Regions from separate parts of the Caldimonas brevitalea genome, predicted to be linked through region 3. Evidence: predicted binding sites of a transcription regulator. Region 3 holds the regulator's gene; each other region holds the start of a gene.
The links. Region 3 encodes FNR, which switches genes on or off when oxygen is low (the NO sensors DNR and NnrR bind a similar motif). Its sites were predicted from a motif close to TTGATNNNNATCAA; they were not measured.
Positions count from the first base shown of each region.

Region 1: a site for FNR is predicted at 2,335-2,348, ahead of AAW51_RS16895 (diiron oxygenase). Genes of this name have one in related genera too.
Region 2: a site for FNR is predicted at 1,590-1,603, ahead of nirK (copper-containing nitrite reductase). Genes of this name have one in related genera too.

Region 1 covers NZ_CP011371.1:4,025,655-4,028,906, reverse strand. Annotated here, with positions in the region: gene pabB (aminodeoxychorismate synthase component I) at 1-431, opposite strand, end outside; gene AAW51_RS30865 (anthranilate synthase component II) at 478-1,080, opposite strand; gene AAW51_RS16895 (diiron oxygenase) at 1,099-2,049, opposite strand; gene AAW51_RS16890 (VOC family protein) at 2,974-3,252, shown strand, end outside.
Region 2 covers NZ_CP011371.1:4,939,516-4,942,767, reverse strand. Annotated here, with positions in the region: gene nirK (copper-containing nitrite reductase) at 9-1,472, opposite strand; gene AAW51_RS20825 (c-type cytochrome) at 2,078-2,896, opposite strand; gene AAW51_RS20820 (cbb3-type cytochrome c oxidase subunit I) at 2,896-3,252, opposite strand, start outside.
Region 3 covers NZ_CP011371.1:2,254,517-2,257,768, reverse strand. Annotated here, with positions in the region: gene hemN (oxygen-independent coproporphyrinogen III oxidase) at 1-1,266, opposite strand, end outside; gene fnr (fumarate/nitrate reduction transcriptional regulator Fnr) at 1,529-2,248, shown strand; gene AAW51_RS09830 (hypothetical protein) at 2,444-2,740, opposite strand; gene AAW51_RS09825 (FixH family protein) at 2,755-3,072, opposite strand; gene ccoG (cytochrome c oxidase accessory protein CcoG) at 3,097-3,252, opposite strand, start outside.

The DNA of each region.
Region 1 (3,252 bases), 1.8 Mb from region 3:
CGGGTCGCGAACAGGAACGCGGCATCCGGACTGCGCGAGGGATAGGCTTGAGCGCCGATGGTTTCGCTCTTCAGCTCATAGCCGAAGGTGCCGACATAGCCGAGGTTGAACGAGAACGGCAGGTGCTCCGGGCTTGCCACCTTGTGTTTCTTCAGTCGCTCATCGAGGAACGTGAAGATGTTGTCGATGGTCGAGGTGGCACGGTGCTGCCCTTTGAGCACGGTCACCTCGCGGCTCGTCGCGTTGTAGGTCAGCACCTCTGCCCAAGGGCCGCTCGCGTCGCCCATGAAAGAGAACCGCGCGAAGCCTGGCTTGGCGACGCCGGTCTCCAAAAAGAACTTGTGTGGTGAAGAAAGAAACAGTTCACGAAAGACCGCGGGGCGATCGGGAAATGCGTCGAGTGATCGGCACTCGAGTCGAAACGTGTTCACGCTGCTCGCTCCTTGCTGGGTGGGGCACGTTCGCCGTCTTGCAGCATCACGCGTTCAATGCGGCTTGCTGCTTGTGCGTGACGGCGATGTCGCGGAAGTTGCGGAGCAGATCGAGGCCCGCAGCGGTGTAGACCGACTCGGGATGGAACTGCACGCCGTGGAGGGGCCGTTCTGTATGCCGAATGCCATGCACGATGCCGTCAGCGCCCCATGCGGTGAGCTTGAAGGGCGGCTTCACCTGCTTGACCACCAACGAGTGGTAGCGAACCACGCGCAGGTTCTGCGGCAGCCCTTTGAATACACCGTCGTTGTCGTGCTGGATGGCGCTGACCCGGCCGTGCACGGGCTCGGGTGCATGAACGATGTCCATGTCGTGCACATGTGCCATACATTGGTGCCCGAGGCAGACACCGAGCACGGGCACCTGCGCTTCCTTGATCAGGGCCACGCTGAGGCCCACATCCTGTGCCCGCGCAGGTGTGCCGGGGCCGGGCGAGATGATGATGCAGTCGTAGTCGTCGAGATCAAGACTGGCGCGCGGCACCGTGTTCAAGACCACGGTCGGTTCTCTGCCGCACACCTCTCCCATGTATTGGTACAGGTTGTAGGTGAAGGAGTCGAAGTTATCGACAATCAGCGTTTTGCACATACTGTTCTCCCGGCATCGTCAAATGGCGTAACCGCGTTCGGCAAACAGCTGCCGGTTGGTTTCGACGTCAAGAACGCCGATCTGCCGAATCAGGCGAAGCAGTCGCGACGTTGTTTTTTGCCTGGCTTGTGTGTGGTAATCGGTGAACGCCTGCTCTGAATCCGCCAGGACAGGGCCGATTTCATCCGGCAATAAACCGCAAGCCTGCAGAACCTGTCTCTCGGCGTGTCGCTCCGGATCGACGTGGAGATAGTCTTCCAGAAAATGTGGGAGTGCCGCGCCCAATTGCATTTGGGTGTCTTCCGATAAATGTGGCCACCGTGCTTTCATCAGCTCGGCGAAATAACTCGAATGGCGCCCCTCGTCGCGTACGTGATCTTTCATCACGGTCGCGAACGACTTGACCACGTCTTTTTCCCGGCCCATGTTGGCCACTTCTTCGGTCACGACGTTTTCAGCGAGGGTGACGGCCAACAACTCGAAATCGGGATGGAGTTCGACGGGCAGTACAGCGGCAGCCCTTTCGACCGCATCGATTTTTTGAGTGCTCTCCGGCGGGTGCACTGGCGCAATACCGCTTTGCTGTTTGAACTGCAGGATGTAGTCGAGCGCGACGTGCGCGTGGTACCCCTCGTCGATGACCACCGTGAGCGCGTCCAGCTTGTGCTGATCGTCGATGCCGTCGGCGTTCCGGTGCAGGACGGCCAGGCTCGCCCGAATGACCAGCTTGGTCTCCATCAACGCGATGTTGTACAGAAATTGGTAGGCGGCCTGCGCGAGGATGAAGGAGCGAACGTCCGGGCCTTTCGATCGCACGATCGGATGGTCGACGATAAAGCTGCGTGCCGTGGGATAGACAAGTTCAGTGTTCGTCCCGGAGGGCGCGAAAATCCTCGGCGTATGGCGGACGGTCGCTTTTGCGTACCACGAATCCGTGGTGTCATCCCGAGGCGTGCATTCGCCGAGCATATGCGGTCCTCCGACAAGGCCAAAGCTGGCCGGGCCCGGTGATCGAAAATGATCGACCGGAGACTTGAAAAAGTAACGATGACCGGTGGGTCCTGTACTGCTACAGGCGGGCCTGTACTGCCGGAATACGTCGCGGCCAAGCGAAAGCGGCGTGGCGACTTTTGTCCCCGGCTTGCTTGGAAATTTTTTTGAAACGCGACTGTTGACGTAACGGTACGGTTTTAGAAGGTGCTTTACCAGCTGGCAGACCTGACAGAAAGAGGGTCGACTATCGAAATGTAGATTTCGATGCGAATCAAATTTCTATCGATTTCCGCAATTATTCATGCGGGCGTCATACAGGTGCCCGGCGGTGTGTCGACGCTGGGTGGTTGACGCTCAACAACTCCATTTGGCCGTATGTGAACTCGAACGGACACGGATGCCTGCTGAAGCAGCGGGCAAGGTCTTGCCGTCGGGAGGCGTCGCGAGTCGCAGGGAGGCGGCGGAAGGTACCCCTTGTTGTCAACATCGAATCAAAACGGACCCAGTGCCGGGCCGAAGCGCATCTGATCTCCCCCTGAATCTCCCCCAAGAGAGGGAGTGGCCGCGGCGGGGTCCGCCCGTGCCAGCCGCCCGCGCAAGGTCGGGCTCGGCCTCCCGGATCGGGAGCAAGGCGAGGATGAAGAGACAGCAGAGGCATCTTGCGCTCTTCCAACAGGGCCTCGCGCTCTGCTGAGAGAGCGTCGAAGCTCACGCGGCGGCATTCCCTCAACTCCGCGCCAGACCCTTCATCAGCTCGATCCCATTGCGCATACGATGCCCATGGATCGCCGCCGCCGTGGCGGCCGATCGCGCACGCGCCGCCCTGCGGGACGCAAGTTGGTGAAGTCGTCCGGCACCCGCGGGGCTTGTATGCACGTCTGTCCAACTCAGGAGAACCAGATGGTCAGCAAGAACACGATTTGTCTTTGGTACGACGGCACCGCATTGGACGCCGCCAAGTTCTACGCCGAGACGTTCCCCGACAGCACGGTGGGCACTGTCTATCGCGCGCCTGGCGACTACCCCGCGGGCAAGCAGGGCGATGTCTTGACGGTCGAGTTCACGGTCATGGGCATCCCTTGTCTCGGCTTGAACGGAGGCCCCGCGTTCAAGCACAACGAGGCTTTCTCGTTCCAGGTGGCGACCGACGACCAGGCCGAAACGGACCGCTTGTGGAAC
Region 2 (3,252 bases), 2.7 Mb from region 3:
GCTCCCGCTCAGTGCTGGTGGGCGACCGTCTGCGTCGGGCTCACCGGCTCGTAGACGGCCACATCACGTTCGCCGGTCACTTCCAGGATGCCGGCCAGACCCTTGCCGACGCGCGACAGGGCATGGTCCACCAGGATGTAGCTGCCCGGGTAGTTCACCTTGAAGTCGACGATGGTGGCACCGCCGGGCGCGACGAGGGTGGTCTGCACGTCTTTCTTCACGCTCGACACCGAGCCTTCGCTGTAGACCTTGTCGAAGATCTCGCCGATCACGTGGAAGGACGACACCTTGTTCGGGCCCCCGACGCCGAAGTAGACCCGCACCGTCTCGCCGACCTTGGCCGTCATCTTGAACTCTTTGGTCAGCGAGCCGACGGCGCCGTTGAAGGTGTAGAAGCTCGGCAGTTCGTCGCTCGCGCGTTCCGGGCTGTACTCGTGGTGGCCCTTGGTGCCGGCCGCGCGGCCGGTGTAGAGGTCACCCTGCATCACGTAGTACTCCCGGTCCACCGGCGGCAGGCCCTCTTCCGGCTCCACCAGGATGAGACCGTACATGCCGGCGGAGATGTGGTGAGGCACCGACGGGGTGGCGCAGTGGTAGACGTAGAGCCCCGGGTTCAGCGCCTTGAAGCGGATCGTCTTCTCCTGCCCGGGTGCCACTTGCGTGTCCGCACCACCGCCATGACCGCCGGTCACCGAGTGCAGGTCGATCGAGTGGACCATCTTGCTGCTCTTGTGGTTCGCGAGCGTCATCTCGACCGTGTCGCCTTGCTTCACGCGCAGCATCGGGCCCGGCACCTTGCTGCCGAAGGTCCAGTAGTTGAAGGTGGTGCCGTCATCGAGCTTGCCATTCAGTTCGACGGTGTCGATGCGGTACTTGACCAACGTCGGCGCCCGCTTGCCGATGGCCGGCGGCACGCTGTTCGGGTCCATCGTGATGCTGACCGCATCGGCGGCTGCGGGCGCCAGGGCCAGCGCAGGGCCGGCCGCTGCGGCGACGGCGGCCTTGCTTGCCGGCGCCGCGGCAGCGGGACTCGCCGACGTCGCTGCGACTTCCAGGACACCTTCCATGCCGATCTGCTGATGGCCCGGGATCGAGCAGTAGTAGGTGAACCGGCCGGGCTTGCTGGCCTTGAACCGCACCGTCACCGAACCGGTGCTGCTGTCGAACTTCTTCGAGGCGACCTTCAGGTCGGGGATCACGATATCGTGTTGTGCGCCTTCGCCGCTGCCGATGGTGAGTACCACCGTGTCGCCGACATTGGCCTTCAGGACCGGATTCGACGCCTTCCCTTGGGCATCGAGATAAACCATCTTGCCATCGGCCATGCCGGTGGACAGGGTGTATTGCCGTACGACTTCTTTCTGGGCCGTGGCCGGTGCCGCTTGGGCGACAGAGGTCAAAGGTCCTGCCATCGCAGCGCCGACGAACACGGCAATGGCGAAGGGAATCGGGGCAAGGACGCGGGCAAACATTTTTATACCTTTTACGGTCATTCGCGGGGCAGCCCCCCGTGAGGCGCCGATCTTTTGAACCGGTACGGAAAGTATAAGAATTACGCACCGTGTCGTTTTGGGTCGATAAACCGAATGTTGCCCTGCATCAAACTCCGTCCGCCACTTATTGGCGGCATGTGTATTCACTATCGATAGCAGGGTTTCGATTGCCACAAGTTAACACGTTCGCAAGCCCGGCTGGGCAGCCGTCCTCAAGGGATCTGACTCGCGGTGCGTCAGCGCCTGCTTCGGACCACCCCGTGGACGAGCAGGGGCGACGAGAGGGGCGGCCGGCTCCATTCAGACAGGAATATAGGCCCGACCATTCTTGTTGCGGTTTTCGGCGCCGTCCCTGCTCGCTTGAATGAGCGAAATTCGTTATAGATGAGGCGCGAGCGGCAGTCGATCGCCTTCTGCGCCGCCGTGTACTGTTAAAAGGCGGCGCGCTGCACAACAGCGGCGAATACAACCCGGTTGCGTCGCGGCGCAGAAAACAGAATCGGGACCGGGCGGTCGGATGAATATGGAAAGAATAATCGCGCGTGAACAAGGCCCGCCGGCGCGAATATCGCGTGCACGACCAGTCAATGACCCTGGACGCCTGCCGCCGCCGCTTTGCGGGCGTAGAACTCCGACACTTCCTGGATCTCCTGGTCGGTCATCGTGCGCGCGACGGCGCGCATCTGCCCCTGTACGTCATTGCCGCGAGCACCGGTGCGGAAGGCGTGCAACTGGCCCACCAGGTAGTCCTTGGGCATCCCTTCTATCCACGGTGCGCCGAACTTCTGATCGACGCCGCCGTGGCAGGAGATGCAAGGTGCGATGTTGCGCAGCGGTGCGCCCACCCGCACCAGGGCGGGCAGCGATTCATCGTAGAAGGTGGGAGCGGTGCGGGCCTTCGGCAACGACGCGTAGTAGGCCGCGAGATCGCGGATGTTCTCCTCGCTCAGGGGCGCTGCCAGGCCTTGCATCAGCGCGTGGACCCGCTTGCCCGACTGGTAGTCCATCAGCTGCTTGATGATGACCTCGGGGTACTGTCCGGCGAGGTTGGGCGCGTTGGAAGTGCTCATGCCTTGGGCACCGTGGCACATCGTGCAGTTCAGCGCCAGGGTCGCGCCGCGGCCGACCGACCCGGCGTCGGTGACCCGCGCCATGTTGCGTTCGAGCACGACGTGGCTGGCCACGGCCGGCTGTTGCGCCGACGTGTCTTCATACCAGCGGCTGGGCACGCCCGCGGCCCGACAGATCGCGGCCCACAGCCCCTGGGCCGTGAAGTCGGGGTGGACCGACGGCAGCCAGACGAAACCGACGAGCAACGAGACGACGGTCAACAGGACGAGCGAGACGACGCTCCAGCGAAAACCGCGGTTCGACCAGGAGAAAACGCGGGCGTGCCGGTCCATCAGCGGCTCCCGATCGGAATGACGGGGACGGAGGCTTCCTTGAGCGACGCGAGCTGGGCAATGGGGAAGCCGTAGTTGACGAGGGTCAGGCCGATCATCATCGCCAGCCAGAGCGCGTATCCGTTCAGCAGCGCCGGGGTGCGGCCACCGGGATGGGCCTCGAGGCTGAACGTGAACGGCGGCGGCGCCGTTTTGGGCGTCCTGTGGGCCCTGGCCAGGATGAACACGAGGATGAAGGCGGAGATGACCAGCAGCAGGCCGCCGAAGGTCGAGGCGATCACCGTCCAGGCTTGCGGCTGGATGTCGGGGTGTGTGTAGTCGTAGTAGGCCATGCGCCGAGGCATGCCGAGCAGACC
Region 3 (3,252 bases):
GAGCGGCGCCAGGCGATCGAGCTCAGTGGCGAAATAGCGCCGGAAGTCGAGCAGATAAGACGCCTCGATCGACTCGTACACCAGCCGGCCCTGGCACATCAGCGCCATGATCACGGCGCGCCGCACCAAGTCGTCGCGCTCCAGCGCCAGGCCCCGGTTGACCGGGAACTGGCGCTGCCGCAGCGCGTCGTAGTACTCGTCGAGCGTCTTGGCGTTCTGGCTGTAGCAGGGGCCGACCCGGCCGATCGCGGACACGCCCAGGCCGATCAGGTCGCAATCGGGTTGGGTGCTGTAGCCCTGGAAGTTCCGGTGCAGCCGCCCTTGCCGCTTGGCCACCGCCAAGGCGTCGGTCTCGAGTGCGAAGTGGTCCATCCCGATGTAGGCATAACCGGCGGCGCTGAAGCTGGAGATGGCGGCCGCCAGCATGCCGACCTTGTCTACCGGAGGCGGCAGATCGGCTGCGGCGATGCGTCGCTGCGGCTTGAAGCGCTGCGGCAGATGGGCGTAGGCATACAGCGCGATGCGATCGGGCCGCAAGGACTGCACCTGTTCCAACGTACGGGCGAACGACTCGGAGGTCTGGCGCGGCAGCCCGTAGATCAGGTCGACATTGATCGAGTCGAAACCGATCTGGCGCGCCGCCGTCATCAGTTGGGCGACGCTCTCATAGGACTGGACCCGGTGCACTGCCTTCTGCACGTCGGGGTCGAAATCCTGGACGCCGAAGCTGAGTCGGTTGAAGCCGAGCCGCGCCAGATGTCGCAGCCGCTCGGCGTCGACCGTGCGCGGATCCACTTCGATCGAGTACTCGCCTCCCGGCACCAGCCGGAACGACGAGCGCAGCCGGTTCATCACCCGCTCCAGTTCGGCATCGCTCAGAAACGTCGGGCTGCCGCCGCCGAAATGCAATTGCGACACGGCTTGCTCGCGCCCGAGCACCGCCACATGCAGGTCGATCTCGGTTTCCAGCGCGTCCAGGTATTCGGTGGCGCGATCGTGGTGGCGCGTGATGACCTTGTTGCAGGCACAGTAGTAGCACACCGACTCGCAGAACGGCACATGCACATAAATCGACAGTGGCGCGAGCGATCCCGCCGCGGCGCCCACGCCCGCGGCACGCTGGCGCAAGGCCTGTTCGTAGTCCGTGGCGGTGTAGGCCTCGACGAAGCGATCCGCAGTGGGATAAGAGGTGTAACGAGGGCCGGGCACGTCGAAACGCGAGAGCATCTCGTGGGACAGGACAAGGGGGGCAGCGGCAGCAGGCATGTGAAGCACTGTGCCGAAAACGGACCGCGCACGCCTTGATATGGCTCAAGCCGGCGGCCGGGCGCACAGAGAACAATTCCGACATCCTTTGAGGAACGTCATGCCGCTCGAAACCCGACCTGCCCTGCCCGCCTCACCCGCCGGTGCTGCCCCCGATGCCGCCGACTGTGCCGCGCCTGCTACATCTTCAGCCGCGCCGGCAGCTCCTGCCGGCGCCGCCGCCTCCGGGAGCGTGCGATCGCGCGTCGTGACGACCGCCCCGATGAAGCTGAACGAGCTCAAGGTCGCGTGCTCCAGCTGCAACCTGCGCGAGCTGTGCCTGCCGGTCGGCTTCGGGCGCGACGACCTGACACGGCTGGACGCGCTCGTCGCGTCTCGCAAGACCGTCAAGCGGGGCGACGCCCTCTTCCACGCCGGCGACCCGTTCCAATCGCTGTACGCGGTGCGCACCGGCTTCTTCAAGACCTGCGTCTCGTCCGAAGACGGCCGCGACCAGGTGACCGGCTTCCAAATGGCTGGCGAGTTGCTGGGCCTGGACGCCATCAGCCAGGACCGTCACACCTGCGACGCGATCGCCCTCGAAGACGCGCAGGTGTGCCAGATTCCCTATTCCCAGCTCGAGTCGCTGTCGCGCGAGTTCACCGAGTTGCAGCACTCGTTCCACAAGATCATGAGCCGCGAGATCGTGCGCGACCACGGCGTCATGCTGCTGCTCGGCAGCATGCGCGCCGAGGAGCGCCTCGCCGCCTTCTTGCTGAACCTGACGCAGCGCCTGGCCGCGCGCGGCTTTTCGCCGACGTCGCTGGTGCTGCGCATGACACGCGAAGAAATCGGCAGCTACCTCGGCCTCAAGCTCGAGACCGTCAGCCGCACCTTCTCGAAGTTCCAGGAAGACGGCGTGCTGGAAGTCAAGCAGCGGCACATCCGGGTGCTCGACCTGGACGCCCTGCACGCCCTGCTCAACAGCAGCAGCGCCTGCTGAGGCGGTATCCCTCGGGCAACGTCGGGGCCTGGGCGCACCTAGCGCTCGGCCTTCAGCCCTCACGCCTCAGCGCGTTTCCTTCCCGAGGGTGGCCCCGCACCGCGTGGGTGCCGGGCGCGTCGCCCTCTTCCCTCGTCCCGCTTCAAAAAAACCGCTGACGCCTGCATGCGCCGCGGCTGCCGGCGACAACCGGCGTCAGCGCGCCGCCGGCCCTTCCTTGACGCACTCGCGCGGACGAGCGTCCGGCGGCATCGGGCAGCGCTGCGTTTCAAACGGCGACGCCGACAACAACGTGGTCAACGCGCTCGACAGCGCGCACAGCGCCCAGAACGCGAAAAAAGCCAGCGTGTAGATCGCCGAGCGCGACAGCGCCAGCGACTCCCCACCCAGCCCCCGCAGGTCGTCCGGGTCGACCACGGCAAACACCAGCATCTCGGTCACGCCAGCCACCAGAAACGCCGGCCAGGCGATCCACATCAGGCGTTGTCTCATCGCCCCTCCCGCGCTCAGCGGCCCTGTTGCCCGTCAGGGCTGGGCGTGGCGGCGTGGTTGCGCGCCTGCATCGCCGGCCGCAAAGCCTCCGGCACCGCCGCGGCGGCGGCCTGGGCGTCGCGCTGCAACTGCAGCGTTTTGTTGATTTCCAGCCCGCGGCGGTAGTAGTCCTCGGTCAGCACCGGGTCGGGCCGCGTCACGGCCAGCACGATGGTGGCCACACCGGCCAGTACCACCGCGGTAGGACCGCCCACCACCAGCCACATCATCGGTTCGCGCCACCAGGAGGTGGACGCAGGCACGACGCTGGCGGTCGCAAGGTTGGTTTTCATCTCGGGCTCCTCGGATGCCGTGCGTCAGCGCGGCACCAAAAATGTCGACTTCTCGGTCACGGTGCTGGCCGGCATGCCGGTGTCGCCCGTGCGCTCGATCACGAATTCGATGGGACTGGAACGGCCCTGCAGTTCGACACCGGCCTCGGCCGGCAACTGCACGCGCACCGCGGCCCAGCG